DNA from 4 places in the Mesorhizobium sp. WSM4809 genome. Region 2 is predicted to be linked to each of the others. Evidence: predicted binding sites of a transcription regulator. Region 2 holds the regulator's gene; each other region holds the start of a gene.
What was found. The regulator PhoB, encoded in region 2, activates phosphate uptake and scavenging genes when phosphate is short. The targets are predictions, from matches to a motif close to TGTCATNNANCTGTCAT.
Positions count from the first base shown of each region.

Region 1: a site for PhoB is predicted at 1,654-1,670, ahead of AC0L24_RS19930 (alkaline phosphatase D family protein). Genes of this name have one in related genera too.
Region 3: a site for PhoB is predicted at 1,443-1,459, ahead of AC0L24_RS03780 (LTA synthase family protein). Genes of this name have one in related genera too.
Region 4: a site for PhoB is predicted at 5,965-5,981, ahead of AC0L24_RS00940 (putative 2-aminoethylphosphonate ABC transporter substrate-binding protein). Genes of this name have one in related genera too.

Region 1 covers NZ_JBVVQW010000007.1:214,469-222,303, reverse strand. Annotated here, with positions in the region: gene AC0L24_RS19940 (TetR/AcrR family transcriptional regulator) at 1-123, opposite strand, end outside; gene AC0L24_RS19935 (MFS transporter) at 198-1,481, shown strand; gene AC0L24_RS19930 (alkaline phosphatase D family protein) at 1,757-3,316, shown strand; gene AC0L24_RS19925 (hypothetical protein) at 3,408-3,689, opposite strand; gene typA (translational GTPase TypA) at 3,887-5,716, shown strand; gene AC0L24_RS19915 (DUF1062 domain-containing protein) at 5,777-6,403, opposite strand; gene AC0L24_RS19910 (LysE family translocator) at 6,799-7,410, shown strand; gene AC0L24_RS19905 (peroxidase-related enzyme) at 7,559-7,835, opposite strand, start outside.
Region 2 covers NZ_JBVVQW010000010.1:65,113-72,947, forward strand. Annotated here, with positions in the region: gene AC0L24_RS22845 (PstS family phosphate ABC transporter substrate-binding protein) at 1-53, shown strand, start outside; gene pstC (phosphate ABC transporter permease subunit PstC) at 150-1,616, shown strand; gene pstA (phosphate ABC transporter permease PstA) at 1,613-2,929, shown strand; gene pstB (phosphate ABC transporter ATP-binding protein PstB) at 2,947-3,771, shown strand; gene phoU (phosphate signaling complex protein PhoU) at 3,798-4,505, shown strand; gene phoB (phosphate regulon transcriptional regulator PhoB) at 4,522-5,211, shown strand; gene AC0L24_RS22875 (ROK family protein) at 5,228-6,475, opposite strand; gene xylF (D-xylose ABC transporter substrate-binding protein) at 6,746-7,786, shown strand.
Region 3 covers NZ_JBVVQW010000001.1:838,402-846,236, forward strand. Annotated here, with positions in the region: gene AC0L24_RS03780 (LTA synthase family protein) at 1-1,428, opposite strand, end outside; gene fabD (ACP S-malonyltransferase) at 1,681-2,622, shown strand; gene fabG (3-oxoacyl-[acyl-carrier-protein] reductase) at 2,680-3,417, shown strand; gene AC0L24_RS03795 (acyl carrier protein) at 3,628-3,864, shown strand; gene fabF (beta-ketoacyl-ACP synthase II) at 3,899-5,161, shown strand; gene AC0L24_RS03805 (hypothetical protein) at 5,149-5,421, opposite strand; gene mltG (endolytic transglycosylase MltG) at 5,420-6,514, shown strand; gene AC0L24_RS03815 (YicC/YloC family endoribonuclease) at 6,670-7,560, shown strand; gene gmk (guanylate kinase) at 7,564-7,835, shown strand, end outside.
Region 4 covers NZ_JBVVQW010000001.1:229,236-237,070, reverse strand. Annotated here, with positions in the region: gene AC0L24_RS00960 (Gfo/Idh/MocA family protein) at 1-1,035, shown strand, start outside; gene AC0L24_RS00955 (MaoC/PaaZ C-terminal domain-containing protein) at 1,032-1,487, shown strand; gene AC0L24_RS00950 (putative 2-aminoethylphosphonate ABC transporter permease subunit) at 1,515-3,527, opposite strand; gene AC0L24_RS00945 (putative 2-aminoethylphosphonate ABC transporter ATP-binding protein) at 3,511-4,644, opposite strand; gene AC0L24_RS00940 (putative 2-aminoethylphosphonate ABC transporter substrate-binding protein) at 4,767-5,792, opposite strand; gene pbfA ((R)-1-hydroxy-2-aminoethylphosphonate ammonia-lyase) at 6,193-7,551, opposite strand; gene phnY (phosphonoacetaldehyde dehydrogenase) at 7,623-7,835, opposite strand, start outside.

The DNA.
Region 1 (7,835 bases), on a different contig from region 2:
CGCCCTGATGCCGCGCCGGTAGAACAGGTCATAGGCCACATCGAGGATCTTCTTGGCGGCCTTCGGCGGAGCGGATGCATGACCCTCGCTGATGGTCAGATCAATATTTCTGTCGGTTGGCATCGTGTGGCTCGATTGACAATGTTACCGATCGGTACGTATACATGTTCCTACCCTGCAACGTACCGGTCAGTAACATGATAGCTCAATCCCGCCCCTTTGGCCAGCGCTACGCTTTCGTCGTGGTCGGCGTGATCTTCCTTAGCCTGCTGGTCGCGGCTGGCCTGCGCTCCGCACCCTCTGTCATGATGCTGCCGCTGGAAAACAGTTTCGGCTGGCGCCGCGACATCATCTCGCTGGCTGCTGGTGTCGGCATTCTGCTTTACGGTCTGACGGGGCCATTTGCCGCAGCCCTGATGGAGCGCATCGGGCTGCGCCGCACGTTGCTGGCCTCGCTGGTGGTGATGTCAGGCTCGACCGCGCTCAGCCTGCTGATGACCAAGCCGTGGCATCTGTTCATCACCTGGGGCGTGTTCTCGGGCATTGGTTCCGGTGCTGTCGCCAGCGTGCTCGGCGCGACCATCGTCAACCGTTGGTTCAAGACCAATCGCGGGCTTGTCATGGGATTGATGTCGGCCTCCAGCGCCTCGGGCATGCTGGTGTTCCTGCCGCTGATCGCCGCGCTGGCGCAGTCGGGCGGCTGGCAGCCGGTTGTCATTGCGGTCGCGATCGCGACCGCTGCCCTGATACCGCTGGTCTGGCTGCTGGTGCCGGAGCGGCCGGCATCGATCGGCATGGTGCGCTACGGCGCCGAGGCTGACGACGTGCCGCCCACTCCGCCTGCGTCACAGGGCAATTTTCTTGCGCATACGTTCTCGACGCTGCGCCGTGCCGCCGGCACGCGGGTGTTCTGGTATCTGTTCGCCACCTTCTTCGTCTGCGGCTTCACCACCAACGGGCTGGTCGGCACGCATCTGATCGCGTTCTGCGGCGACATGGGCATCGGCGAAGTGCAGGCCGCCGGCCTGCTGTCGATGATGGGCATCTTCGACCTGATCGGCACGACGTTGTCGGGCTGGCTCACCGACCGCTACGATCCGCGCAAGCTGCTCGGCGTCTATTACGGCATTCGTGGCCTGTCGCTGATCTATCTGCCCTATTCCGGCTTCTCGGCCACCAGCTTGATCATCTTCGCCGTGCTCTACGGCCTCGACTGGATCGCCACCGTGCCGCCGACGCTGCGGCTCGCCAACGAGGCGTTCGGCGATCGCAGCGGGCCGATCGTGTTCGGCTGGATCGTCGCCGGGCACCAGATCGGTGCGGCCGCTGCCGCCGCCTTTGGCGGCACCATGCGCGAGTTGCAGGGCAATTACGAACTGGCCTTCCTGATCGCCGGCATGACGGCAATCGCCGCCGCCTGTATCTCGCTGCTGATCAACACCAGCAAGCCGGCGTTCGATCCGGAGCCGCAAGCGGCTTAGGCGCGACGCTATCTCCCCCCTCGAGGGGGAGATGGCCGCGAAGCGGCCAGAGGGGGTCGGTCCGACTGGGCTCGGCCTCTTGCGATAGAAGGAGGTTAGCGCTCCACGCGCGGCGACCCCCTCTGCCGCCTCTGGCGACATCTCCCCCTCGAGGGGGGATTACCCTGTTCATTGTTATCAAACCTTCATCATCCCGAGATGCGCCTGAAACATTGACGCTGGATTTTGGTGGCACCGTTCAAGCCATCCAGGAGACAGCCGTGAACAAGCTTTCGATGACCCGCCGCGCTTTCGTCACTTCCGCCGGCGCCGTTGGCCTGGCCGGCGTTTCCGGCCTGGCGCTGCCCTATTATTCGCGCGCCAATCAGCGGCCTTCCTTCACCCATGGCGTCCAGTCCGGCGATGTCGACGCCACCAGCGGCGTGGTGTGGACGCGCACCGACCGACCGTCGCGCGTCATGTTCGAGGTGTCGTCGACGGAAAATTTCGCCAATGCGACACGCCTGGCGCCGCTCGACACGTCGCCGGCCAGCGATTACACGGTCAAGCGGCTGCTCACCGACCTCGCTTCCGACCAGGATATCTTCTACCGCATGACATCGGCCGATCTCGCCGACATCAACGCCGTTTCGGAGCCGATCACCGGCCGTTTCAGGACGGCGCCAGCCTCCAAGCGCGACATCCGCTTTGCCTGGTCCGGCGACACCGCCGGCCAGGGCTGGGGCATCGATGAGACCGGCATGAAGACCTACGCCACGATCGGCAAGCACACGCCTGACTTCTTCCTGCATTCGGGCGACACCATTTATGCCGACGGCGCCATGAAGGACGATGTCGACCTGCCCGGCGGCGGCAAGTGGAAGAACGTCGTGCTGATCGACGGCAAGCGCAAAGTCGCCGAGACGCTGGACGAGTACCGGGACCAGTGGAAATACAACATGATGGACAGGAGCGTGCTCGGCCTGAGCGCCATCTGCCCGACCTTCTACCAGTGGGACGACCATGAAGTGCTGAACAACTGGTCGGATTCCAAGGATCTCAGCGCCGACAGCCGCTACACGGAAAAATCCATCCACGTGCTGGCGGCCCGCGCGGCGCGGGCTTTCCACGAGATGACGACGATCCGCTACGAACCTTCCGAGCCCGGCCGCGTCTATCGCAAGATCGCTTATGGGCCGCTGCTCGACGTGTTCTTCCTCGACATGCGCTCCTATCGCGGCCCCAATGGTCCCGACATGCAGGATGAGATGACGCCGCAGTCGCGCATGCTCGGCGAGCAGCAGACGAAATGGCTGAAGCGCGAACTGGCGAATTCGAAGGCGACCTGGAAAATCATCGCCGCCGACATGCCGCTCGGCCTCGTCGTCTGGGACGACGGCACCAAGAAGGTTGGCGCCGAAGCGGTCAGCAATGGCGACAATGGCTTGCCAAAAGGGCGCGAGCTCGAGATCGCCAACCTGCTGCGCTTCATAAAGAATGCCGGCATCAGCAACACCGTCTGGCTCACCGCAGATGTGCATTACACGGCCGCGCATTATTACAACCCGGACAAGGCGCAGTTCCAGGAGTTCAATCCGTTCTGGGAATTCGTCTCGGGTCCGATCCATGCCGGCACGTTCGGTCCGAACGATTTCGACATGACGTTCGGTCCGGAGCTGAAGTTCATCAAGGCGCCGACCGCCGAACAGGGACAGAACCTGCCGCCCTCGGCCGGGCTGCAATTCTTCGGGCTCGTCGATATTTCAGGCGCCAGCGAGCAGATGACGGTGCGGCTGATGGATCGCGACGACAACGAACTCTACAAGGTGACGCTCGACCCGGTGCGGTCGGCGTAAGCGCGCTTCTCAACCCTCCCCCTTGTGGGGAAGGTCGGCGGCGGCTTCGCAAAGCGAAGCTGGCGAGACGGGGCGGGGGGTGAAGCGCTGACTAGTCCGGGTAGCAGACCATGGGGATATTCGGCCAGACGGCGCTGTCGCAGTTGGCGGCGTCCTGGCGCTGCTTGAAGGCGGCGCTGACCGGGCCGGTCACCATCGGGTCGACGCCGTCTGGTGCGTCGGCGAAAATCTGCTCGGCCGACTGTGCCTCTGACGGCAAGGCAGGCCGTGATTCCTTCATCGTCGCGGCTGACTGTGCGGCGTTGGCCGCCAGCAGGACGGCGAAGGCAACAGACGCGATGAGCGGCCAGAATCGGTTGAGTTTATCGGTCATGACGTTTGAACTGCCCGGGCCCCAAAGGGTTCCCGCCTTGGTTAACAAAATCATCTCACACGCAGATGCTTAAGATTTGATGAGTATTTGGTGACGCTCCTCCTCTTTCGCAACTGCGAAAAACCCTGTATGAGCCGCGCAACCGAAAGAGGCAGCGCCTTTTGGCCTGCTGCCTGCAACGCTTCCGAGACCAGAACATGAAAATCCGTAATATCGCGATCATCGCGCACGTCGACCATGGAAAGACCACCCTGGTCGACCAGCTTTTGAAGCAGTCCGGCTCCTTCCGAGACAATCAGCGCGTCGCCGAGCGCGCCATGGATTCCAACGACCTCGAAAAGGAACGCGGCATCACCATCCTGGCCAAGGCGACTTCGGTCGACTGGAAGGATACCCGCATCAACATCGTCGACACCCCCGGCCACGCCGATTTCGGTGGCGAGGTCGAACGCATCCTGTCGATGGTGGACTCAGCCATCGTGCTGGTCGACGCAGCCGAAGGGCCGATGCCGCAAACCAAGTTCGTCGTCGGCAAGGCGCTCAAGGTCGGCCTGAAGCCGATCGTCGTCATCAACAAGATCGACCGTCCGGACGCCCGTCACGTCGAGGTGGTCAACGAGGTGTTCGACCTTTTCGCGGCGCTCGACGCCACCGACGAGCAGCTCGACTTCCCGATTCTGTACGGTTCAGGCCGCGATGGCTGGGTTTCGGAAAATCCGGAAGGACCCAAGGACCAGCAACTGGGGCCGCTGTTCGACCTCGTCATCAAGCATGTGCCGGAGCCGACCGTTCATCCCGGCCCGTTCCGCATGATCGGCACCATCCTGGAAGCCAATCCGTTCCTCGGCCGCATCATCACCGGCCGTATCGAGAGCGGCACGCTGAAGGCCAACCAGCCGGTCAAGGTGCTGCACCATGACGGCACCCAGATCGAAACCGGCCGTATTTCGAAGATCCTGGCCTTCCGCGGCCTTGAGCGCCAGCCGATCGAAGAAGCGCAGGCGGGCGACATCGTCGCCATTGCCGGCCTGTCGAAGGGCACCGTCGCCGACACGTTCTGCGACCCGAGCGTGAGCGAACCGCTGCATGCGCAGCCGATCGATCCGCCGACCGTGACGATGTCGTTCCTGGTCAATGACAGTCCGCTGGCCGGCACCGAAGGGGACAAGGTGACCAGCCGCGTCATCCGCGACCGCCTGCTGCGCGAAGCCGAAGGCAATGTCGCGCTGAAGATCGAGGAATCGCCCGACAAGGATTCGTTCTTCGTCTCCGGCCGCGGCGAATTGCAGCTGGCCGTGCTGATCGAGACGATGCGCCGCGAAGGCTTTGAAATCGCCGTGTCGCGTCCGCGCGTCGTCATGCAGAAGGGCGAGAACGGCGAATTGCTGGAGCCGGTCGAAGAAGTCGTCATCGACGTCGATGAGGAGCATGCCGGCGTCGTCGTGCAGAAGATGTCCGAGCGCAAGGCCGAGATGGTCGAACTGCGCCCGTCCGGCGGCAATCGCCAGCGCATCGTCTTCCACGCGCCGACCCGTGGCCTGATCGGCTACCAGTCGGAGCTTTTGACCGACACGCGCGGCACCGCCGTGATGAACCGGCTCTTCCACGCCTATGAGCCCTACAAGGGTGAGCTGCCGGGCCGCACCAATGGCGTGCTGATTTCCAACGAACAGGGCGAATCGGTCGCCTACGCCATGTGGAACCTGGAAGATCGCGGCCCGATGGTCATCGATCCGGGCGTCAAGGTATATCAGGGCATGATCATCGGCATTCATAGCCGCGACAATGATCTTGAAGTGAACGTGCTCAAGGGCAAGAAGCTGACCAACATCCGTGCCGCCGGCAAGGACGAGGCGGTCAAGCTGACGCCGCCGATCCGCATGACGCTGGAACGCGCGCTGGCCTGGATTCAGGACGATGAACTGGTCGAAGTGACGCCGAAGACCATTCGGCTGCGCAAGCTCTATCTCGATCCGAACGAGCGCAAGCGGTTCGAGAAGTCGTCCAAGGTGGTCGGCGCGGCGTAAGCTCCCTATTTCCCAACAATCGAGAGGGGCGGAGCAACCAGTGTTCCGCCCCTTTTTCGTTCATCCACCGGCAGCCGAGATGATGGCCTGCCGATCGGCCTCGCCGGCCAGATCGATGCGGACCGCGATTCCCGCGCGGGCCGGCTTGCGCAGGGCCTTTGCGCCATCCGGGTCAATGATGAGCAGCCGCGTCTCCTCCAGCGCCTGAAGCCGTGATCGCGAGATGCCGAGTTCGCCGGCGAGCAGCCGGTCGAGTCGCAGCGATATCGGCATTTCCAGTCCAAGCTCGATTTCCAACACGGTCGCGGCTTCCCCGGTGTCGCCGAGCCTGCGCTTGTGAACGCTGACATCGGAGAACTCCTCGACGCGCCCGATCCGGTTGCGCAACGCGATTACATCGAAGGCATGACGGTGAGCGAGTGCAGGATCGTTGCTTTCGAGCGCCGCCAGCAGCGCCGGGTCGATGTCGCGGCGGTTGCAGCGCTCGAAAATGCCGAAATTCCAGGAGTTGTCGCAGTCGATGCAGCGATAGATCAGCCACACGTCGATGCGTTTGCCATTGGCGTTGACGCGGAATTTCCCGCTGCTGCAATAGGCCTTCACAGTGCCGCAACGATTGCAGCTGATGAGCGGCCGAGGTGGGGTTTGGGGTGCGATCGTCCAATGGATACGCTGAAGTCCAGACATGCCGATAAGCCCTTCCCGTCGGGAAGTTCATCAGGCCGGCGATGTCGAGATGCCCATGCGGGCGCGGCGTGGCGGTCGCTTGCTATGATCGGAAATCGGATGTCACGGGCGGCAGCGCGCAACAACGGTTCAGCAGTGCCAAACCGGTCTCGAACCGCCGCCCAGAAGAACACATGAAAATGAAAACAGACACCGCGAATGCGGTGTCATGCAGTGTGTCGGGGGAGTTGACGAGACCGGCGGTTACGTAGGCAAAGTGACGCTCAAAATTGTTTCGCGGCGGCCTTTCTAGCCGCGAGATGCTGGACCGACAAGGGTCTTTTGTCGGTGCTACCGCAGCCGAGCCACTTGCGCTAATATCCGAAATCGAAGGTTTTCAACCAGAGACCCCGGTTATGCACCCCACCTCGCTCCTGATTTTCGCCGCCGCTTTGTTCGTTGCCGCCGGTTCGCCCGGCCCCTCGATCGCGGCGCTTGTCGCGCGCGTCATCTCGAAAGGGTTTCGCGACGTGTTTCCGTTCCTGCTCGCCATGTGGATCGGCGAGGGCATCTGGCTGTCGCTGGCGGTGTTCGGCCTGGCTGTCGTGGCGCAGACCTTCCATTTCGCCTTCGTCGTGGTGAAATGGGTCGGCGTCGCCTATCTCGCTTACCTCGCCTGGAAAATGTGGACCGCGCCTGTCGATGCAAAAGAGGGCGAGATGCCGCGCGAGGATTCTCCGGCAAAGCTGTTCTTCGCCGGCATGGCGGTGACGCTTGGCAATCCCAAGATCATGATGTTCTACTTGGCGCTGCTGCCGACCATCATCGACCTCGCTTCGGTCAGCATCGTCGGCTGGGTCGAGCTGACGGCGACCATGGCCGTGGTGCTGGTCGCCATCGATCTCGGCTGGGTGCTCGCCGCATCACAGGCGCGCAAGCTTTTGAAGAGCAAACGCGCCATGAAGATCGCCAACCGCGTCAGCGCGACGACCATGGCCGGCGCGGCGGCGGCGATCGCTGCTCGCTGATCTTCCCCTCGCCCCGTTTACGGGGAGAAGGTGGCCCGAAGGGTCGGGTGAGGGGCAGCGCAAAGTTGGCCTCGATTCACGGATGTTGGTGCCGCCCCTCATCTGCCTGCCGGCATCTTCTCCCGTAAACGGGTAGAAGAAAGCAAATTCACCGTGCCATGGCGTGGTATTCGTCGTTCGGGCGCATGTCGATTGCCGCGGCCACCCGGTTCGACATGTTGAAGAAGGCAGCGGTCGAGGCGATGTCCCAGATGTCGCGGTCGGTGAAGCCGGCCTGACGCAGCGTGGCCCGGTCTGCCTCGACGATCTTGGCCGGCTCTTGCGTCAGCTTGACGGCGAATTCGAGCATTGCGGTCTGCCTGGGCGAAAGATCGGCGGCGCGGAAATTCATCGCCATCATTTCGCCGAGCGGCGGGTCGCCGGAG
Region 2 (7,835 bases):
ATGCCGAGCGTCAGGCCCAGCGTGACGCTTTCGCCGCCGGAAAGTCGATGTAATCAGCTGCCGAACCGGGGTGCGGGCCAAATCCCGCGCCCCGGTTTCATCGCAGGCCGCAATGGCGGCTGCGTAAGAATTTCTCTTGGGGTGGGTCCATGTCGTCCTTGCTCGTACTGGCCATCGTCGTTGCCGTCGGCCTGGTTGCCTTTTTCATCGGTCGGCAACGTGCCGCGGCCCACGACAATGGCAAGGTCAAGCCGCATTCGCGCGCCCACTATCATGGCTGGTGGGCCTTCCTGCTCGCCGTTCTGCCTGCTTTTTTGCTGCTTGCCGTCTGGACCGTCGGGTCTTCCGTCTATCTTGACCGACACATTCACACTGCCTTGCCCGAGCGCACCGTCGACAGCAAGGTTGCCAGTGAGGCACTGGATGTCAGCCTGGTAAAGAGCCTCGCCAGGGGCCTGCGCAAACTCGATGCAGGCACACTGGCCGCAATGCCTGCCAGCTTTGCCGAGCTGCAGCCGCTGCTCGCCGCCAAGGGTGTGGCACTGGCGAGCGACACGCAGGATTACATGATCCCGATCGCCGTCGAGGCGAACAAGGTCCAGGACCGGCTCGGCCTGTTCGGCGCCATTGTCATTCTCGTTTCCTCGATCGCCGGCGCCTTCTATGCGCTCAGGCAGATCGAGCCGCGCGCCAGGGCACGCAACAATGTCGAGAGGCTGATGCTGTGGGGGCTGCTTGCCGCCTCCACCATCGCCATCCTGACAACCATCGGCATCGTGCTTTCGATGCTGTTCCAGACGATCACCTTCTTCGAAAGCGTCTCGCCGATGAGTTTCTTCTTCGGCACCGTCTGGGATCCGCGTTTTGCCGCTGCCGGTTCGGGCGGCAGCCAGGGCCAATTCGGCCTGATCCCGCTTCTTGCGGGCACGCTCTACATCGCCGCCGTCGCGCTGCTGGTTGCGGTGCCGGTCGGGCTGATGTCGGCTGTCTACATGGCCGAGTATGCAACGCCCAAGGTGCGCTCGGTGGTTAAGCCGGCGCTTGAACTGCTGGCCGGCATACCGACCATCGTCTACGGCATCTTCGCCGTCGTCACGCTTGGGCCGTTCCTGCGCGACCTGTCCGCGGCGCTGACCGGCGGTTCGCCCTTCATCCAGGGCCAGAGCATCTTCACCGCCGGCCTGGTCATGGGCGTCATGCTGATCCCGGTGGTGTCCTCTCTTTCGGACGACATCATAACCGCGGTGCCGCGCGCCATGCGCGACGGGTCGCTTGGCCTCGGCGCGACCCGCTCCGAGACGATCAAGCGGGTGATCCTGCCGGCTGCACTACCCGGCATCGTCGGCGCCATCCTGCTGACCGCCTCGCGCGCCATCGGCGAAACGATGATTGTCGTGCTGGCGGCGGGCGTCGCCGCCAACCTCACCATCAACCCGTTCGAGGCGATGACGACCATCACCGTCAAGATCGTCAACCAGCTCACCGGCGACCTCGAGTTCAATTCGCCGCAGACGCTGGTCGCCTTCGCACTCGGCCTGACGCTGTTCGCGCTGACGTTGGTGATGAACATCGTCGCGCTCTACATCGTGCGCAAATATCGGGAGCAGTACGAATGACCGACATTTCCATGAATACGATGGTCAGGGCGGCGGCCCATCCGCGCCGCGACATCGGCCTGAAGGCCCGTTACGCCGCCGAACGCCGTTTCCGCATCTATGGCGTCGTGGCGATTTCCGTAGGCCTGGCGTTCCTGGCAATCATGCTGATCACCATCGTCTCGAAAGGCTACACCGCCTTCTGGCAGACGACGGTATCACTGCCGATCTCGTTCGACGAGAAGGTGATCGATCCTTCCGGCAAGCGTGCAACCGATCCGAGCGTTCTGATCAAGGCAAATTATCCCAAGCTCGCCGAAAACGCGCTTGTGGCCAAGCTCGGCATCTCTCCTGATGACAAGCCGATGATCCAGAAGCTCAAGGGCTTCCTGTCGGAAGGCGCCCGCGTCCAGTTGCGCGACATCGTTGCCGCCGATCCGTCCGTGATCGGCACGACACGCAACGTCAACATCCTCGCCGCCGCCAATCTCGACTCGGCTTTCAAGGGCCAGATCGACCTCAGTGTCGAGGAAGCGCGACGCAAGGTCTCGGACCAGCAGATCACCTGGATGAACAAGCTCAAGACCGAGGGCGCGATGGCCGAGCACTTCAACAGCGGCCTGTTCACCTACGGCGCCTCCAGCCGCCCGGAAACCTCGGGCATGGGCGTGGCGATCATCGGCTCGTTTTATATGATGGTAATCGTGTTGCTCCTGGCGCTACCGATCGGCGTCGCCGCCTCCATCTATCTGGAGGAGTTCGCCAAGAAGAACCGTTTCACCGACCTTATCGAGGTCAACATCAACAATCTGGCAGCGGTGCCGTCAATCGTCTTCGGCTTGCTCGGCCTCGCGGTGTTCATCAATTTCCTGGGCATGCCGCGCTCCGCCGCTTTCGTCGGCGGCCTGGTGCTGACACTGATGACGCTGCCGACGATCATCATCGCGACGCGCGCTGCACTTGCCGCGGTGCCGCCGTCGATCCGCTCGGCGGCTCTCGGTCTTGGCGCCTCCAAGATGCAGATGGTGTTCCAGCACATCCTGCCGCTTGCCGCACCCGGCATCCTCACCGGCACCATCATCGGTCTAGCGCGTGCGCTCGGTGAAACCGCGCCCCTGCTGCTAATCGGCATGGTCGCCTTCGTCGCCGATCCACCGACGACGCCTTTCGATCCGGCCACCGCGCTGCCGGTGCAGATCTATATGTGGGCGAACGAGGCCGAACGCGCCTTCGTCGAGCGCATGTCGGGCGCGATCATCATCCTGCTCGTCTTCCTCATGGCCATGAACATCACCGCGATCGTGCTTCGGCGTCGGTTCGAGCGGCGCTGGTAGAAAAAAGGCATTTTGGTATGAACATCATGACCGAACAGTCCCTTGAAAACGCAGTGGGCGATAAGATGAACGCCAAGTCGAACGAAGTGATCAAAATGCGCGGCGACAAGGTCGGCGTGTTCTATGGCGAGAAGCAGGCGCTGTTCGATGTCAATCTCGACGTCCGCCTGAATCAGGTGACGGCGCTGATCGGCCCCTCCGGCTGCGGCAAGTCGACCTTCCTGCGTTGCCTCAACCGCATGAACGACACCATCGATTCCGCGCGGGTAACCGGCAAGATAACGCTCGACGAAGAAGACATCTACGACAAGAACATCGATGTCGTCGAACTCAGGGCGCGCGTCGGCATGGTGTTTCAGAAACCCAATCCGTTCCCCAAGTCGATCTACGAGAACGTCGCCTATGGCCCGCGCATCCACGGATTGGCCAAGCGCAAGGCCGACATGGATCAGATCGTCGAGTCGAGCCTGAAGAAGGCGGCAATCTGGAACGAGGTGAAGGACCGTTTGCAGGAACCTGGCACGGGTCTTTCCGGTGGCCAGCAGCAGCGTCTGTGCATTGCACGCGCCATCGCCGTGTCGCCCGAGGTGATCCTGATGGACGAGCCGTGTTCGGCGCTCGATCCGATCGCCACTGCTCGCGTCGAGGAACTGATCGACGAACTGCGCCAGAACTATACGATCGTCATCGTCACCCATTCGATGCAGCAGGCAGCGCGCGTGTCGCAGCGCACCGCGATGTTCCATCTAGGCTATCTGGTCGAGGAGGGCGCCACCGACAAGATGTTCACCACCCCCGACGACAAACGCACCCAGGACTACATCACCGGCCGGTTCGGCTGAGCTCAGGCATATGAGGGACGAAGATCATGGGTGAACATACCGTTGCATCTTTCGATGAGGATCTGGAGCAGATCAGCCAGCTGATCCGCGACATGGGCGATCTCGCCCGCTCGATGGTCAGTGGCTCGACCAAGGCTTTGCTCAATTCGGACAATGCGCTGGCGCAGCGCGTGGTTTCCGACGATGCCATCATGGATGCCCGCCAGCGCGAGCTGGACGATCGCGCCATCACGCTGATCGCCAAGCGCCAGCCAATGGCCAACGATCTGCGTGCGGTGGTCGGTTCGATCCGCATGGCCGGCGACCTCGAGCGCATCGGCGACCTTGCCAAGAACATCGCCAAGCGCGTCGGCACTGTCGGGCTGAGCGTCACGCCGCACGATCTTTCGCATTCGATCGACGCGATGGCGCAGCTGGTGCTGATCCAGGTGCAGGGGGTCGTCGACGAGTATGCCGCCGCTGACGCGGCAGCGCTTGCCACGCTCAGAAACAATGATGAACGCATCGACGTCAAATACACCTCGGTGTTCCGCGAGCTGCTGACCTACATGATGGAAGATCCCCGCAACATCACGGCGTGCACGCACCTGTTGTTTTGCGCCAAGAACCTCGAGCGGATCGGCGACCACGTGACCAACATCGCCGAAAATGCCTACTATGTTTTGACCGGCACGCAGCTGCCAGCCAATCGTCCGAAGCAGGACGAGACGGCAATGTCCGCGCCAGCGGCATAACAGGGGTGACCAGCCGATGATCGCACCACGCATCATGGTGGTGGAGGATGAGGAGCCGCTAGGCGTGCTGCTCCGCTACAATCTTGAATCCGAAGGTTACCAGGTCGAGGTGGTGACGCGCGGCGATGAGGCCGAAATCCGGCTGCAGGAGAACGTTCCCGATCTTCTGGTGCTCGACTGGATGGTGCCTGCGGTTTCGGGCATCGAACTCTGCCGGCGCCTGCGAATGCGTCCCGAGACCGAGCGGCTGCCGATCATCATGCTGACCGCGCGAGGCGAGGAAAGCGACCGCGTGCGCGGCCTGTCGACCGGCGCCGACGACTATCTGGTCAAGCCCTTCTCGACGCCAGAGTTCATGGCCAGGGTCAAGGCGCTGCTGCGCCGGGCCAAGCCGGAAGTGCTGTCCAGCGTGCTAAAGGTCGGCGATATCGTGCTCGATCGCGAGTCGCACCGTGTCTATCGCAAGAAGAGCGAGATCCGGCTTGGGCCGACGGAATTCCGCCTGCTCGAATTCATGATGCGCCATCCAGGCCGCGTGTTCTCGCGCAGCCAGCTGCTCGACAATGTCTGGGGCGAGACGATCTACATCGACGAGCGCACGGTCGACGTGCATGTCGGCCGGCTGCGCAAGGCGGTCAACAATGGCCGTATGCCTGATGTCATCCGCACGATCCGTGGGGCCGGATACGCCATCCGAGAGGACTGAACTCCCTCGTTTGAACTCACGCCACGTTCTTGCCGCCGAAACCGGATCTCGCCTGCACGCCCGGCGCAAAAATCTCCTGATCGACGAAGATCAGCGCCCGCATGGCGCAGCCCTCGCGGATCAGCGGCAGTTCGTTCGGCTCGGTGTCGAAGGAAATCGATTTGGAATGCTGGCCGCCGGCGGTCTGGGCAATCGCTTGCCGCAATGCCGGCTCGATCAGGTCGAAGGCGGCGGCGCTGACACCGACCATGGCGACCGGCGCCGGATCGATCAGCGCGAACAGGCTGCCGAGGCCGTAGCCGAGCGCTTCGCCGGCCTTGCGATAGGCTTCCCGTTCGGGTCCGTCACCTTCGCGGGCCGCGGCAGCCAGGGCGCGCATGTCGGCGTCGCTGACATCGGCAACGGGTTCTGCATCCTCGCCCATCTGCCTGGCGTTGCGCCAGATGGCGTAATTGCCCGCATAGGCTTCGACGCAGCCGCGCCGTCCGCAGCGACATAGCGCGCCGTTCGGCCGATGGATCATGTGGCCGAATTCGCCGCCCGAAGAATGGGTGCCGGTGAACAATTCGCCCTTCAGCACCAGTCCCATGCCGATGCCGTGCGACAAAAGGATAGCGATGAAATCGTCGCGGTAACGATCGGGGTCGCGCCAGCGCAGCGCCACCGCCATCATGTTGCAGTCGTTCTCCATTATGGCAGGGATGCCGAACTGGTCTTCGAATATGTCAGCGAAGGCGATGTCGGTGTGCGGCGTGATCGGCGACCACAGCATGGCGCGGGCACGGGTGTCGGTGATGCCCTGGATGGCCAGCGCGATGCGGGCGATGCTGCGCACGTCCAGGTCGGGATCTGCCAGGCGGCGCCGCACGATGGCCGTGCATTCCCCGATCAGCGACTCGCGCGACATCGTCAGCGTGTCCAGCCGGCGCTGTTCCTCGGATATTACCTGGCCGGCATAGTCGATGACGGCGACGGAGAGGAAGTTCAGCGACAGCACCACGGTCATTACCGCGGCCGCTTCCGGATTGAGACTGAGGCCGACCTGCGGCCGGCCGCGTTTGAGTGAGCCGGCCTCGCTCGGCTTGCTTTCGGTCAGGATGCCTTCGACGATCAGGTCCGCTGAAATCGCCGAGATGGTCGAATGGCTGAGGCTTGTGGTCGCGGCGATCTCGGTTCGCGACGGCTGTCCGGCGCGGCGCACTGCCGCGATCACCATGGCGCGGTTGCGGCGGCGCAGATCGTCGTGGCGGATTCCGACCGACATGTTCTTTCATATCCTCCCGGTCGCCGCGGTTCCTCCTGCCCCTGGAACGCTGTCGGTGACGCCGGTAAATACTGGCAGAAGCTGCAGGCCGTGTCATTTATTTATTCCGAGACTCGAAAAAAACTCGAAATGACATCAAAATCCATCAGAATCGATGTTGACAGCGTTCGGGCGTTGGCCCAGTATTTTTTCGAGGCTCGAAAAAATAGAGCCTCTGTGCCGGCCCTCGGGTCAGTTTGGTCGCGCCATACGCGGCGCAGGGAGGATAATATGAAAAGATTCACGGCCGCCATCCTGGCGGGTGCCGCCATGTCGCTGACGCTCGCGTCTGTCGCGCAGGCGAAGGACAAGGTCGTCGGCGTTTCGTGGTCCAACTTCCAGGAAGAACGCTGGAAGACCGACGAAGCCGCCATGAAGACGGCGATCGAGGCCGCTGGCGACAAGTACATCTCCGCCGATGCGCAGTCCAATCCCGGCAAGCAGCTTACCGATGTCGAAAGCCTGATCTCGCAGGGCGCTAATTCCCTGATCATCCTGGCGCAGGACGCTTCGGCCATCGGCCCGGCCGTGCAGAAGGCGCTGGACGAAGGCATTCCGGTCGTCGGCTATGACCGGCTGATCGAGAACAAGGACGTCTTCTATCTGACCTTCGACAACAAGGAAGTCGGCCGCATGCAGGCCCGCGAAGTGTTCAAGGTCAAGCCGGAAGGCAACTACGTCTTCATCAAGGGCTCCGGTGCCGATCCCAATGCCGACTTCCTGTTCTCGGGCTCGATGGAAGTGCTCAAGGAAGCCATCGACAGCGGCAAGATCAAGAATGTCGGCGAAGCCTACACGGATGGCTGGCTGCCCGCCAACGCCCAGAAGAACATGGAGCAGTTCCTGACCGCCAACGACAACAAGGTCGACGCGGTGGTCGCGGCCAATGACGGCACTGCCGGTGGCGTCGTCGCGGCGCTGACGGCTCAAGGCTTGGCCGGCACCGTGCCGGTCTCGGGTCAGGACGGCGACCACGCCGCGCTGAACCGCATCGCCCTCGGCACGCAAACCGTGTCGGTGTGGAAGGACGCGCGGGAGCTCGGCAAGAATGCCGCCGAGATCGCCTCGCAACTGGCCGACGGCAAGAAGACGAGCGACATCGCCGGCGCCAAGGACTTCACGACGCCGGGCGGCAACACCGTCAAGTCGCTGTTCCTGACCCCGGTTGCCATCACCAAGGACAATCTCAACGTCGTCATCGACGCCGGCTGGATCAAGAAGGACGAAGTCTGCGCGGGTGTCGCCGCCGGCACCGTGGCGGCCTGCAACTGATCCGTACCACTTTGAAATATCTGAACGCCGCGGCCCAAAAGCCGCGGCG
Region 3 (7,835 bases), on a different contig from region 2:
ATCGGCTGAGCCCTCGGCGTAGCTGAGTAGCGATTCGCGCGCCCACTGGCTGATCGGCGCCTGCACCCTATGCGTGGGATTGTAATAGCGGTTCGGCTCGTAGGGACCGTGGTTTTGCAGGCTGACCGCAAAGAAGAACACCGGCTCGTCGCTGGCGTCGGCCTCGCTGATGATCTCGTCGGTCATCGCCGCATCCGATGCCAGTGGCCCGCGCTTTTGCATTGGCGGCAGCGTCTCTTCCGACTTGAAATCGTTGAAGCCGAAATCGGCATAGACCGCGCCACGGTTCCAGAACCAGTTGGTGCCGGGATGGATGGCGCGCGCCCGGTAACCCTGGCTCTTCAGGAAGGTCGCGAGCGAAGGCGTCGGCGTGCGCACATATTGCTGATAGGGGATGCTGCCTGCCGGCAGGAACGCGTTGGAGAAGCCGGTCAGCGCCTCGAACTCGATATTGGCGGTCATGCCGCCGAACTCCGGCGAGAACATCGAGCCCGAGCGCAGCGCCCGCACATTGGGGATTGGATCTGGCGTGATGGTGACGCCAGGCAACTTGGTCGGATCCCAGAAGGATTCGCTCATGACGATGATGATGTCCGGCTTCTCGGCCGGCACCGAGGCGGTCACATCAGGCCTAGCTATCGCTGCGATCGCCTTGTCGGAATAGCCCGGCGGCGCCGAGACATGCGCCATCGGCACGTTGAGGGCAAAGGCCAGCGCAAAGCCGTTGGAGGCATAGTTTTCCTTCTGGTCCCACATGATCGGGATGATCTGCAGCCGATCCCTGGTCCAGGAGAAGGTAGCGTAGTCCATGATCGAAACGAAGAAGGCGAGTAGCGGCACTGCCAGCGTCAGCCGCGCAAGGCGCCCCTTGCGGCTGAGTGCGGGAACCTTGCGGCGCCATAGCCGCCAGCCGTAGACGAGCAGCGACAGGCCGGCGACGATGCCGACGACCATGGCAAGCGCGGTCATCGGCCGTTCGCGTACCAAAAGCGGCAGCAGCGCGAAGATCTGGCGGGCATAGAGGAAATCGGTCGGATAGAGCGGATCGCCGAGATAGTGCGACTTCTGGTGACCGACGAAAGCAAGCGACAAGGTCAGCGGCGCGACGATCATCAGGCTCTGGTGGCTGCGGCCGAGCACCGCATCGAAGCCGATCAGGAGCAGCGCAAACACGACGATGGTGGTCCAGCCCGGCTTGAACGGCTGCAGGAAGAAGGAGATGGTTCCGGCAAAGTCGCCGCGCACGATCAGTTCGATGGCAAACACCAGGATAGCGGCGATCGCCAGGCTGATCAGCCCATAGCGCACGACCGGCCATCTCCTGCCCGGCAGATAGCCGGTGGAGGGGTCGTCTTCCAGGAACTGTGGCGCGGCCTTGCCGGTGCGTTTGTAACTCTTTGCCACTTTAACTTCCCCACCCAGCGACAAGCACGTCACTCGATTGTCATGGAATTGTCACGCAAAGCTAGCGCCTGTAACGGAAATAAGAAGAGCCAGCAAACGAATCGTGAGCGGTTTTCATCAGGAGTGATCGCCAAAAACCCTTTCGCAACAGGCACTCGGCGGACGAGGCTGCCCTCGGGCAGGGTCGAACCGGGCTTGACTTGGCGCCCCGCCATGCGTCACAGGCAAGAAAAACCCGTCTTCAGGCAAGCAAAACCAGCCCTTGGGAGCCCTCGCATGGCCGTTGCATTCACCTTTCCCGGACAAGGCAGCCAGGCGGTCGGCATGGGCAAGGATCTCGCCGACGCCTTCCCCGAAGCGCGCAGGGTCTTCCAGGAAGTCGACGATGCGCTCGGCGAAAACCTGTCGAAGCTGATCTGGGAAGGGCCGGAAGAGACGTTGACGCTGACCGCCAACGCGCAGCCGGCGCTGATGGCGGTGTCGCTGGCCGCGATCCGGGCGCTGGAATCGCGCGGCTTCTCGCTGAAAGGCAAGATCGCCTATGTCGCCGGTCATTCGCTGGGCGAATATTCGGCGTTGGCCGCTGCCGGCTTCGTTTCGGTTGCCGATGCCGCCCGGTTGCTGCGCATACGCGGCAATGCCATGCAGGCGGCGGTGCCGGCCGGCGAGGGCGCCATGGCGGCGATCATCGGATTGGAACAGGTCGATGTCGAAGCCGCTTGCGCGGAAGCCGCCAAAGGCTCTGTCTGCCAGATCGCCAACGACAATGGCGGTGGCCAACTGGTCATCTCCGGCGCCAAGGCCGCGGTCGAACTGGCCGCGAAACTGTGCACCGAGAAAGGCGCCAAACGCGCGCTGATGCTGCAGGTGTCCGCGCCCTTCCATTCCGCGCTGATGGCGCCGGCCGCGAACGTCATGCGCGAAGCCCTGGCCGGCGTGGCAAAGAACGCGCCGGTGGTTCCCGTCCTCTCCAATGTCACGGTCAGCCCGACCAGCGATCCGGACGAGATCGCCCGCCGCCTGGTCGAACAGATAACCGGCCGCGTGCGTTGGCGCGAGACGGTGGAATGGTTCGGCGCAAACGGCGTCACCACACTTTACGAGATCGGCGCCGGCAAGGTGCTTTCAGGATTGGCGCGGCGCATCAACCGCGATGTCGCCACCGCGTCGGTCGGCACCTCGGCTGACGTCGAGGCGGCCATGGCGGCGCTTGCATAAAGCGTCATTTGATCCCATCCCTGTAAAGGGTGTTCTCTTCTCAATCAGGAGACAAAAATGTTCGAATTGACTGGCCGCAAGGCGCTCGTCACCGGCGCATCCGGGGGCATCGGCGAGGCTATCGCCAGGATGCTGCATGCGCAGGGCGCGATCGTCGGCCTGCATGGCACCCGCGTCGAGAAACTGGAAGCGCTGGCTAGCGAGCTTGGCGACCGGGTCAAGCTGTTCCCGGCCAATTTGTCCAACCGTGAGGAGGTCAAGGCGCTCGGCCAGAAAGCCGAAGCCGATCTCGAAGGCGTCGACATCCTGGTCAACAACGCCGGCATCACCAAGGACGGCCTGTTCGTGCGCATGTCGGATGCCGACTGGGACAGCGTGCTCGAGGTCAACCTGACCGCCGTGTTCAGGCTGACCCGCGAACTCACCCACCCGATGATGCGCCGCCGCCATGGCCGCATCATCAACATCACCTCGGTGGTCGGCGTCACCGGCAATCCCGGCCAGACCAATTACTGCGCCTCAAAGGCCGGCATGATCGGCTTTTCCAAATCGCTGGCACAGGAGATCGCCACCCGCAACATCACCGTCAACTGCGTCGCCCCGGGCTTCATCGAATCGGCGATGACCGACAAGCTCAACGACAAGCAGAAAGAGGCGATCATGGCGGCGATCCCGACGCGGCGCATGGGCACCAGCGTTGAAGTCGCGTCCGCCGTCGCTTATCTCGCCTCCAACGAAGCCGCCTACGTCACTGGCCAGACCATCCACGTAAATGGCGGCATGGCTATGATTTGACGAGGTTCGGCAGCAACGCCGGCGGGTTGTGAAAAGAGACCATTTCGGCTTGGACCTCAGCTATTTTTCGTGTAATGCGGCCCGCAACCCGGCGGTTCGGGCAAAAACCGGTCCGTAGTCGTTGCGTTTCCGGCAGGACCATCTTTCAGCTTGATTAGCGGCATTCTGCCCGCTAACGAAGACAGACAAACAAAAGACGAGGATGCCCAAATGAGTGACACCGCAGAGCGCGTCAAGAAGATCGTCATCGAGCACCTTGGCGTCGATGCCGACAAAGTGACGGAGCAGGCGAGCTTCATCGATGATCTGGGCGCCGACAGCCTCGACACGGTCGAACTCGTCATGGCGTTCGAAGAAGAATTCGGCGTCGAGATTCCCGACGATGCGGCTGAGACCATCCTGACCGTTGGCGATGCCGTGAAGTACATCGACAAGGCTTCGGCCTGACGCTTTCCGCAGTCATCACCGGGGAGGACCTGCGATGAGGCGTGTCGTCGTCACGGGCCTTGGGTTGCTGTCGCCGTTCGGCATGGGCTTCGAGCACAGCTGGAAGGAACTTCTGACCGGCCGCAGCGCTGCCAAGCGCATCACTGAGTTCGAGGTGGAGGATCTTGCCTGCAAGATCGCCCACGTCATTCCGCGTGGTGACGGCAGCAATGCCACCTTCAATCCCGAGGCCGTGCTCGAGCCCAAGGAACTGCGCAAGATCGGCGACTTCATCCTTTACGGGATTGCCGCCGCCGACGAGGCGCTGAAGGATTCCGGCTGGGAACCCAAGACGCATGAAGAGCGGTGTGCCACCGGCGTCCTGATCGGCTCCGGCATCGGCGGCATCGAGGGCATCGCCGAGAACGCGATGATCCTCAAGGAGCGCGGCCCGCGCCGCATCAGCCCTTTCTTCATCCCGGGCCAGATCATCAATCTCGTCTCCGGGCAGGTTTCGATCCGGCACGGACTGAAAGGCCCGAACCATGCCGTCGTCACGGCCTGTTCGACCGGCGCGCACGCCATTGGCGATGCTGCCCGGTTGATCATGTGGGGCGATGCCGACGTGATGGTCGCCGGTGGCGCCGAAGCGCCGGTGACGCGGCTGTCGATCGCCGGCTTTGCCGCATGCCGGGCACTGTCGACGGAACGCAATGATTCGCCGCAAACGGCGTCGCGACCCTATGATCGCGACCGCGACGGCTTCGTTATGGGCGAGGGCGCCGGCGTTGTCGTGCTCGAGGAGCTCGAACATGCCAGGGCGCGCGGCGCCAAGATCTATGCCGAGGTGACGGGTTACGGTCTCACCGGCGACGCGCATCACATCACCGCGCCCGCCGAGGATGGCGATGGCGCCTTCCGTTGCATGACGGCGGCACTGAACCGGGCCAAGTTGACGCCGGCCGATGTCGACTACATCAACGCGCACGGCACCTCGACCATGGCCGACACGATCGAGCTCGGCGCGGTCGAGCGGCTTGTCGGCAATGCCGCATCGAAGATTTCGATGTCGTCGACCAAGTCGTCGATCGGCCATCTGCTTGGGGCGGCGGGTGCCGCCGAAGCGATCTTCTCGATCCTTGCCATCAGGGACAATGTCGCGCCGCCGACCATCAACCTCGACAACCCGGAACGCGAAACCGCGATCGACCTGGTGCCGAACAAGCCGCGTGCCCGCCAGATCGACGTTGCGCTGTCCAATTCCTTCGGCTTTGGCGGGACCAACGCGTCGCTGGTCTTCCAGCGCTACAATGGCTGATCGTCCGGCTGCCGGGCGGCGCTTCGGCGTGCCGTCAATTTTGCCATATTCGCCCCTACTCTGCCGCTGGGGATTCGTTGGGCGATCAAACGGTAGGGCGAAATGAACACAAATCCGGCAGGCAACGGAGAATTCGGGCAACGGCCGCCGACATCCGGCCCGATCGTGCCGAAAACGGCCAGCGAAGCGTTGCGGCCGGAGGCTGGCACGCCGCCGCCGAAGCGCTCGCGGGCGTCACGCAGCCAGGTCGTCGTGTTCATGAACTTCGTCATCTCCTCGGTGATGCTGGTGGTTCTGGCGGCCGGCGTCGCGGTCTATTTCGGCAAGCAGGAATTCACCGAACCCGGACCTTCGGCCAATGGCGACACCTTCCTGGTCAAGCCGAGCACCGGCGTCCAGGATATCGCCGACCAGCTCGAACGCCGCGGGTTGATCAGCGACGCCCGGGTATTCCGCCTTGGCGTGCGGGCCTTCGGCAATGATTCCGCGCTGAAAGCCGGCGAGTACGAGATCAAGCCCAGGGCATCCATGCGCGATATCATGGAGCTTCTGAAGAGCGGCAAGTCGGTGATGTATTCGCTGACCATTCCTGAAGGACTGACGGTCGACCAGGCATTGCAGCGCATCGCCGAGGAGAATGCCTTGAGCGGCGACATGCCGGCAACCACGCCGCCGGAGGGCAGCCTCGCCACCGACACGCTGCGCTTCACGCGCGGAGCGACACGCCAGCAGATGGTCGACAAGCTGCTGGCGGATCAGAAGAAGCTGGTCGACGATGTCTGGCAGCGGCGCGCGCCTGACCTGCCGCTGGCCAACGTCGAGGAGTTCGTCACGCTGGCCTCGATCGTCGAGAAGGAGACGGGCAAGGGTGACGAGCGTTCGCGAGTTGCCGCCGTCTTCCTGAACCGGCTTGCCAAGGGCATGCGCCTGCAATCCGATCCGACCATCATCTACGGGCTGTTCGGCGGCAAGGGAAAGCCGGCGGATCGGCCGATCTACCAGTCGGACATCCAGAAACAGACGCCCTACAACACCTATGTGATCAATGGCTTGCCGCCGACGCCGATCGCCAATCCGGGTCGTGCAGCGCTGGAGGCGGTGGCCAATCCGTCGAAGACCGCCGACCTCTATTTCGTTGCCGACGGCACCGGCGGGCACGTCTTTGCCGCGACGCTGGACGAGCACAACGAGAACGTCGCCCGCTATCGCGCGTTGCTGAAGAAGCAGGCCGATGATGCCGCCAAAGCCGCCAAGACGACTGGCACCGGCGACAGCAATGCCGTCGAACCCGCTGGCAGTGGGCCGGCTGACGGTGCCGACGACAGCGGCGGTGACGCGGGCGCTGCCCAGTAAATGAAGAAAGGCGTTGCCCGGCAGGCAACGCCCTGACATTTGGAAGAGCGCCGCGCGTCCGGTTTCGACGCGCCTGCGGCGCAGTCTTTTTCAAGCCGCACTCGCTCTGTCCGGAAAGCCGGTTCAGGGCGATGTGCAAGGGACGTGTGGGCGATATGAATTTGCAGAGCATGACCGGTTTTGCACGTGCCGTCGCCGAGCACGAAGGCACCTCGATCGCCTGGGAGGTCAAGTCCGTAAACGGCAAGAGCGTCGAGGTACGGCTGCGGCTGCCGCAAGGCTTCGAGCGGTTGGAACCTGCTGTCCGGCAAATACTTCAGAAACGTTTTGCACGCGGCAATTTCCAGGCGACGCTGACCATCGGCCGTGCCGTTGGCGCGCAGGCGCAGCCGGTCGTCAACGAAGCCTTCCTGAAGGACCTTGCTGGGCTCGCCAAACGGCTGCAGGAGCAATTCGGCGTTGCTGCGGCGACGTCGGATGGATTGCTTTCGCTGCGCGGCGTGCTCGACATTCCTGAAACCGTCGAAACCGAGGAGGCGAGGGCCGCGCTCGATGCCGCGATCATGGCCGCGCTCGAAGTGGCCTTGAACGGGCTCGAACAGGCACGGCAGGGCGAAGGAGCCGCGCTGGCTTTGCTGTTGTCGGGTCATATCGACACGATCGAGGCGCTGACGCTGCGGGCAGAAGTGGATCCATCCCGCGAGACCGCGGTGATCCGCGAACGCATCGCCGAGCAGGTCAGGCTGCTGATGGACGCTTCCGCCAATCTGGATGCCACCCGACTGCATATGGAGGCGGCGTTCCTGGCCACCAAGGCCGATATTCGCGAAGAGATCGACCGGCTGAAAACGCATGTCGCATCCGGCCGGGCACTGCTGGTGGGCGGCGGCGCGGTCGGTCGCAAGCTCGATTTTCTGGCACAGGAATTTAACCGCGAATCGAATACGCTGTGTTCCAAATCGAATGCCGCAGCCATCACCGCGATCGGCCTGGACCTGAAGGCGGTGGTCGACCAGTTTCGTGAACAGATCCAGAATCTGGAGTAGCCGATGGTTGCCAAGGATTTGGGGTCCCGCATACGCCGCCGGGGCCTGATGCTCGTCCTGTCGTCGCCGTCCGGCGCCGGCAAGTCGACGATCGCGCGCAATCTTCTGGAAAGCGATTCCAGCCTCGAACTGTCGGTCTCGGTCACCACCAGGCCGCGCCGTGGAAGCGAGATCGAAGGCGTCCACTATCATTTTCGGACGATGCGCGAATTCGAGCGGCTTCGTGATTCCGACGCGCTGCTGGAGTGGGCCGAGGTGCATGGCAATTGCTATGC
Region 4 (7,835 bases), on a different contig from region 2:
TGGCCAAAACCCTCAAAACCCCGGCCGATCGTCACTTTCGGCGCCGGATCGATCGTCGGCGACGCGCATTTCCCGGCCTACAGGAAGGCCGGCTTTCCAGTAGCTGGGCTTTATGATCCTGATCATGCCAGGGCTGAAAAGCTGGCCAGCCAATGGGGCGTGACGGCCTTTGGCTCGGTCGAAGAAGCTGCCGCCGTCGAGGGCGCGATCTTCGACCTTGCCACGCCGCCGTCGCGTCATGCCGATGTGCTGAAGTCCTTGCCTGATGGCGCAGTGGCGCTGATCCAGAAGCCGATGGGCAGCAATCTTGCCGAGGCGACCGCGATCCTCGAGATCTGCCGTGCCCGGAAGCTGCACGCAGCGGTGAACTTCCAATTGCGCTTCGCGCCGATGATGCTGGCGCTCAAGGATGCCGTCGGCAAGGGCTGGCTCGGCGAGATCGTCGACTTCGATGCCTGGCTGGCGCTGGCGACACCGTGGCAGCTTTGGGAATTCCTGCTCAAGGCGCCGCGCGTCGAGATCGCCATGCATTCGATCCACTATCTCGACCTGATCAGGCAATTGCTCGGCGACCCCAAGGGTGTGCACGCCAAGACGCTCGGCCATCCCAACCATGCCGTGGCGCAGACGCGCACCAGCGCCATTCTCGACTATGGCGACACCGTGCGCTGCGCGCTGTCGATCAACCACGACCATAAGTTCGGCCGCCGGCACCAGGCCTGCGAGTTCCGCATCTGCGGCACAGAAGGTGCCGCCTATCTCAAGCTGGGTCTCAACCTCGATTATCCCACAGGTGAACCGGATGTGCTGGAGATTTACCCCAAGGGTGGAACGGACTGGGTCGCGGTGCCCTTGGCCGGCGAGTGGTTTCCAGACGCCTTCGTCGGCCGCATGGCCAATGTCCAGCGTTTTGCCACCGGAGAAGATGCCATGCTGATCAGTCCGGTCGAGGATGCCTGGAGCACGATGGCGCTGGTCGAGGCGGCGTATCAGTCGAGTGCGGCACCGGCGACGCCGATCGCGGAAAGACCCTGATGGAACAGATACAGTATTTCGAAGACTATGAGATTGGCGCGTCGCGCCTGACCAGCGGCCGCACCATCACCGAGACCGACTTCATCGTCCATGCCGGCCACACCGGCGATTTCTTCCCGCACCACATGGACGCCGAGTTCATGAAGACGACGCCATTCGGCCAGCGCATCGCGCACGGCACGCTGGTGTTCTCGGTCGGCATCGGGCTGACGGCAACCGTCATCAACCCTGTCGCCTTTTCCTACGGCTACGACCGGTTGCGCTTCATCAAGCCGGTGTTCATCGGCGACACGATCCGGACGCGCACCACAATTACGGCCAGGGAAGACGACCCGAAGAGGCCGGGGTCGGGACGGGTGATCGAACGCTGCGAGGTGATCAACCAGCGCGGCGAAGTGGTGCTGGCGGCCGACCACATCTACATCGTCGAACGCAGGCCGACGCAGGGCTGAGACTTGGGAAAGTCCTAGAGCATTTCATTATCGTACCCGCCAACCCTGAGTTCTTTTAAGGATACCTTTCGAAACAGCCACGTGAATGATCCGCGCGAATGCGTTGGTGTAGAAGATCATCATGCCCATGGCAGCAGCAGGCGCGGTGTCGCCAGCGTCGTCCATGTTGAGCACTGCAACCGAGGCGAGCGCCGTGTGTGTTGTATAGATGAAGACCACCGCGGAAACCGTCGTCATGGCGTTGACGAAAAGATAGATCGAGATGTCAAGGATTGCCGGCAGACAGATCGGCACTGTCACCCGCGTGAACAGGCGATAGAAAGGCTGCTTCAGCGAGGCCGCGACCGGCTCGAACTCACGATCGATCTGCTTCAGCGCCGTCAGGGCCGTCAAATGACCGACCGTGTAAAAGTGCGTCACGGTGCAGACGACCAGGATCGCCATTGTGCCGTAGATCGCGTGCAGCGGATTGGCCGGATTGTTGAAGAAGAAAATATAGGCCAGGCCAAGCACAAGCCCCGGCACCGCCATCGGCAGCATGGCGAGGAAGTGGAAGGCTGCCCGTCCGGTCCTGAAGCCTTCGGTCTTTTCGACAATGTAAGCGCCGACGAAGACGATGACGGTTCCAAACACAGCGGTCAGCAACGAGAGCGTGATCGAGTTGTAGTAAGAAGCCCAGCCCCCGCCATCCATGCGACCGAACGCGAAATTCTTCAGGCTGAGACTGAGGTCGTAGGGCCAAAACTTGACCAGCGCGGCGTACTGGCAAATGCCGATGATGCCGGCGATGAACAACGCGACCAGGCTGCAATAAGCCAGACAGACCAGGTCGAAGCGGCGATTGGGTTTTGCCTCGTAAGGCACCGAGCGGGCCGACAGGAGCGAAACCTGCCTGCGCTGGACCAGGCGGTCGACGACGAAGGCGGCGATGGCCGGGATCAGCAAGATGACCGAGACCACCGCCCCCATCTCGAAATTCTGCTGACCAATCACTTGCTTGTAGATATCGACGGCGAGCACGTTGAACTGGCCGCCGATGACCTTCGGCAAGCCGAAATCGGTGATGACGAGCGTAAACACGACAAACGCCGCGGAGATCAAACCGTAGCGCGCGCCCGGAATGGTAACGACCCAGAACGTCCGCCACTTGCTGGCGCGCAGCGAAGCGGCGGCTTCATATTGGCGCTGGTCGGAGATCGCCAGTGCCGTCGAGATAATGATCAGAGCATGGGGAAAGGTGAAGAATATCGAGCCGACGACAATCCCCAACGGACCGTAGATCGATATGCCGCCAAGCAGGCTTTTCAACAGGCCCTGGTTGCCGAACAGATAGATGAGGGCGATGCCGGGCAGTAGCGACGGCACCAGGATGGGAGCCATGGCGATGAGCCTGAATAGGCCCTTGAAGCGCATCTTGCTTCGGTTCAAAGCGTAGGCGAAGCCGAAGGCTATGCCGACCGTGATGATGGTGCTGATCAGCGCGATCAGGAAGGAGTTCTGGATCGAGCGGAACAGCGTTGGCGTCGAGAAGTAGGTTGTGTAGTTGTCCAACCCAAGCTCGCGCGCGGGCCTCAGCATAATGCGCCGAAAGGTGTTCGAGTCGACTTCCTGCCATTCGGTGCCGCGGTGGAGTTGCGTGCCGATCAGGAAATAAGCGTCATCGGTCGTGCCGCGGACCTTGTATTTGACCGGGCTGCGGAAACTGAAATCCGGAAAGAAGCTGGTGGCCGGCAGCCGACCATCGGAACTGGTCGCAAGCTTTTCTGGCGGGACCGCGGCGAGTTTCTCGTTCAGAGCGGCGGCCGTCACTGGCTCGCCGAAATTGCCGAGCTTGTCGCTGACCTGGAATTCGAACGCGCCAAGATCGAAGCTGTAGGTCGAGAACGATTTCGACAGCATCACGTAGAGCGGGGCTGCCAGCGACAGGACCAGATAGAACGAGATGACGACCAGCAGGCCGCGCTTGATCAACTCGTCCTTGTCGAGCGACTGTCGGAGCGCCCGACCGGACGGCATCAGGATATCAGTTGCCGCCGCCATGGCGCTCTCCTTGCGGGAAGACAAGCAGTCGGTCGGCGGGCAGTTCCACCGTTAGCGCTCCGCCTTCGGCGAGGCCGAGACGCCGCGTGGCGTTGACCGAGAAATCGGCGATCAGAATCTCGTCTCCAAGCTCTCCGCCGCGCAGCCGGGTGCGCCAGAACGAACCCAGGAATTCCATTTCACCGACGGTCACTTCGATCAGGTTTTCCGAAGTCTTCACCACATCGGGTGCTCCAGGCGAGCGCGAGCCCGGCCCGTGTGGAATCACGTCTTCCGGCCGAATGGCGGCGACGACTGCTTCGCCGTTCGCAAAGCTGTGCGGCGCGCATCTGAAAGCCTTCGTCCCGAAGCCTACCGAATCTGCTCCTACCGTCGCATCAAACTTGTTGGTCTCGCCGATGAAATCGGCGACGAACAGCGTCCTGGGATGGCGATAGATTTCAGTTGGGCTGCCGACCTGCTCGATGACGCCATGGTTCATAACGACAATGCGGTCGGCCAACGACAATGCTTCTTCCTGGTCGTGCGTAACCATGATCGTGGTGACGCCGAGCTTGCGCTGCAGCCCCTTGATCTCGTGGCGCAAGTGCACGCGCACCTTGGCGTCGAGCGCCGACAGCGGCTCGTCGAGCAGAAGCAGGCCGGGCGAGGTGGCGATGGCCCGGGCGAGCGCGATGCGCTGCTGCTGCCCGCCGGAAAGCTGCGCTGGGTATTTCTTCGCCTGATCGGGCAAGCCGACCAGCATGAGCAATTCCTTGACGCGGGCATCGATCTCGGCGCGCGGCCGTTTGGTGTTTTCCAGGCCAAAGGCGATGTTCCTTTCGATCGTCAGATTGGGAAACAGCGCGTAGGACTGAAACACGATGCCGTAGTCGCGTTTTGACGGCGGCAGCGTTGAGATATCCCTGCCCCCCTGGCGGACGACGCCTCTGGTCTGCAGGTCGAGGCCGGCGACGGCGCGCAGCAGCGTGGTCTTGCCGCAACCCGAAGGGCCGAGAAAGCAGATGAATTCGCCTTCGTTGATGTCGAGCGAGATGTCCTTCAGCGCATGGAACTCGCCGAAGGCCTTCCAGAGATGTTCGATCCGCAGGTAAGCCGTGTTGCCGGCAGCGGTCATGGGATGCACCTCGGCCAGCGTTGCCGATAGATCAGCGACGGGTTCGTGTCTCATTTTGACCATCCGGGAAGAGTTACGAGAAGGGCGCCGCTCTGACGGCGCCCTGTCGAAATGCTCTGCGTCTAGCTCTTGGGCTCAGACTTGGCGTCGTAGCGCTTCGTCCACTCGTCGAGAATGGCCTTGCGGTGGTTGGCCGCCCACTCGAAGTCATTATCGATCATCTTGGACTCGATATCTGCGGGCAGGAATTCGACCGGCTTGGCGACATTCGGCATAGCCAGAACCGCATAACCTACATTGTACATCTCGTTGGCCTCCTTGCTGATCGACCAGTCGAGCAGCGTTTTGGCGGCTTCGAGATTTTTCGTTCCCGCAACGATCGCGGATGCCTCCATGTCCCAGCCGATGCCTTCGGACGGGATGACGATATCGAGGGGGGCGCCCTCCTTCTTCGATTTCGCGGCGCGGAACTCGAACGAGATGCCGATTACGGTTTCACCGGCGGCGGCCATTTTGCACGGCTTCGAACCTGAATGCGTGTAGGCATCAATATTCTGATGCAGGGCGTCCATATAGGCCCAACCATCCTTCTCGCCGAACAACTGCAGCCAGCTCGATACATCGAGGAAGCCGGTGCCGGACGAGGCCGGGTTCGGCATCACGATGTGACCCTTGTATTCCGGCTTGGTAAGATCTTTCCAGCTGGTCGGCTCGGTGAGGCCAAGCTTTTTGCCCTCCACGGTGTTGAAGCAGATCGAAGCCGCCCAGGCGTCCATGCCAACCCAGGCCGGTGGCGTGTCCTTGTCGACAAACTTCGGCTTGAGCAATTCGACGCCTTTTGGCGCATAGGGCTCAAGCATGCCTTCGGTCTTCAGCACCAGAAGCGATGTAGCGGCAAGGCCCCAGACAACGTCGGCCTGCGGATTGTCCTTTTCGGCCAACAGCTTGGCGGTAACGACACCCGTGGAGTCGCGGACAAAGTTCAGTTTGATGTCGGGATGGCTCTTTGTGAAAGTCTCGGCGTAGCGGGCGAGATCTTCGGCTTCAATGGCGGTATAGACTGTCAGTTCGGAGGTTTCGGCAAAGGCGGCGGATGACATCAATGCCGCGGCGAAGGCCATTGCGATAGTTGCGTTGCGCGATTTCATGCTCAGTTCCCCTTTGATTGTTGGCACATTCTGCGATGCACTGTGACGATCGCGCCGGTGGACATTGCGGCCCTGTAGCGCTTGTGGATTTCGTCGTTGGGTCAACTCTGGGGATTGGTGATCGATAAGTAAAATCTATTTATTTTATGACAGACAAACTTCTCCTGATAGTTGTCATGGAACTGTCGCATGCCTGTTGCGGCCGCGATTCCGCGCTTGCGAAAGCCCACGATTGGCAACGGAGACGGTTATGGTCAGCCGAACGAAACGCCCGTTGTCTGTGCCCGCAAACGCGGGTCGGACGAGCGGACAGTCACCACCAGATCGCCCCCCCTCGCCCGCAAGCCCGCGTCGATTTCAGGGCATTCGAGCTCGCGGTCGGTGCGCACGGCCTTCATGGTCAGGCCGCCAGCACGGCGGTCTCGAGGATGTCGAACGCACGATCGAGATCAGCTTTCGAAATGACCAGCGGCGGCGACAGCGTCAGCACATTGCCCTGGCTGACCTTGAAGCTCAGCCCCTGCCCCAGGCAAGCATAGAAGACGCGTTCGGCGAGATCGCGCGCCGGCTCGCGCGTATCGCGATCCTCGACGAGCTCGACGCCGACCATCAGTCCCCTGCCCCTGACGTCGCCGACATGGGGCGAGCGCGCCATCAGGTGCTGCATACGCTCCAGCATGTGCCGGCCAAGTTCGGCCGCGCGTTCGACCAATCCTTCCTCCAGGATGATGTCGATCGTCGTCAGTGCGGCGCGGGTCGTCACCGGGTTCTTCTCGTGGGTGTAGTGGCCGATCGCGAAGCCACCGGTGACGTCGAGGTCGCGGCGCGCGATGACGGCGGCGATCGGCAGGATGCCGCCGCCGAGCGACTTGCCGAGGACGACGATGTCGGGCGTCACATCATCATGCTCGTGGGCGAAGAATTTTCCCGTCTTGCCCAGCCCGGTCGGGATCTCGTCGAAGATCAGCAGCGTGCCGTGCCGGTCGCAGGCTTCGCGAACCCGCTTCCAGAAACCGGGCGGCGGCGGGTTGGGCGTCGCCCGCATCGGTTCTGCGACGACCGCCGCCACGTCCTGTTCGCGGCCGAGCACATAGGCGATCATGTTGGCGCAAGCGAGCCCCGAGGTTTCGAGGGAATCGTGGCCATAGGGACAGCGATAGCCGTCCCAGGGTGCGACGTGCTCGGTGCCGGTCATCATCGGGCCTGATATGTGCGAGCGGAAGGTCGCCTCGCCGCCGACGCTTGCAGCGCCGAAGCCGGCCCCGTGGAACGCATCCCAGAACGACACCGTCTTGAAGCGGCCGGTCGCGGCGCGGGCGATCTTCAGCGCGACCTCGATGGCATCCGAACCACCGGTGGTGAACAGCACCTTGCCGAGATCGCCGGGCGCCAATGCCGCCAGCTTCTCCGCCAGCTCGACAGCGGGCTCGCAGGTAAAGCGGCGCGGCGCAAAGCAGAGCTCATCGAGCTGCTTTTTGATCGCCGTGACCAGCCTTGGATGGCCGTAGCCGAGGTGATGCACGCTGTTGCCGTGGAAATCCATGAAGCGGCGGCCAGCGGTGTCCTCGATCCAGATGCCTTGCGCCTTCGCGATGGTCGAAAGGCAGGGGCTGGACAGACTCTGGTGCATGAAGGCAGCCGCGTCGCGATCGAGCAAGCCGCGGATCCGCGGATCGTCATGCCCGGCATCCCATCGGCCGCGAGCCGCTGTGGTGTTGGAATCGCCTTCGGTGTGCACAAGCTCTTTGATCGCGGCCATCATGGTCTCCGAAACGCGAATGAGGGAGCGGCGAACGCTCCCTCCATTGTTTATCCGTCAATGCCGCCCGGTCAGGACCAGGGCAGCGAAAATGTCTTCACATTGGTGTAGCTCTTCATCGCCTCGATGACGCCTTCCTTGTAGCCATTGCCCGAATCCTTGATGCCGCCGAAGGGCGACATCTCGATGCGGTAGCCCGGCACTTCCCAGATGTTGACGGTGCCGACCTGAAGGCCGGCGATGTATTTCTGCATGCGCGGAAAAGAGTTGGTGCAGACGCCCGA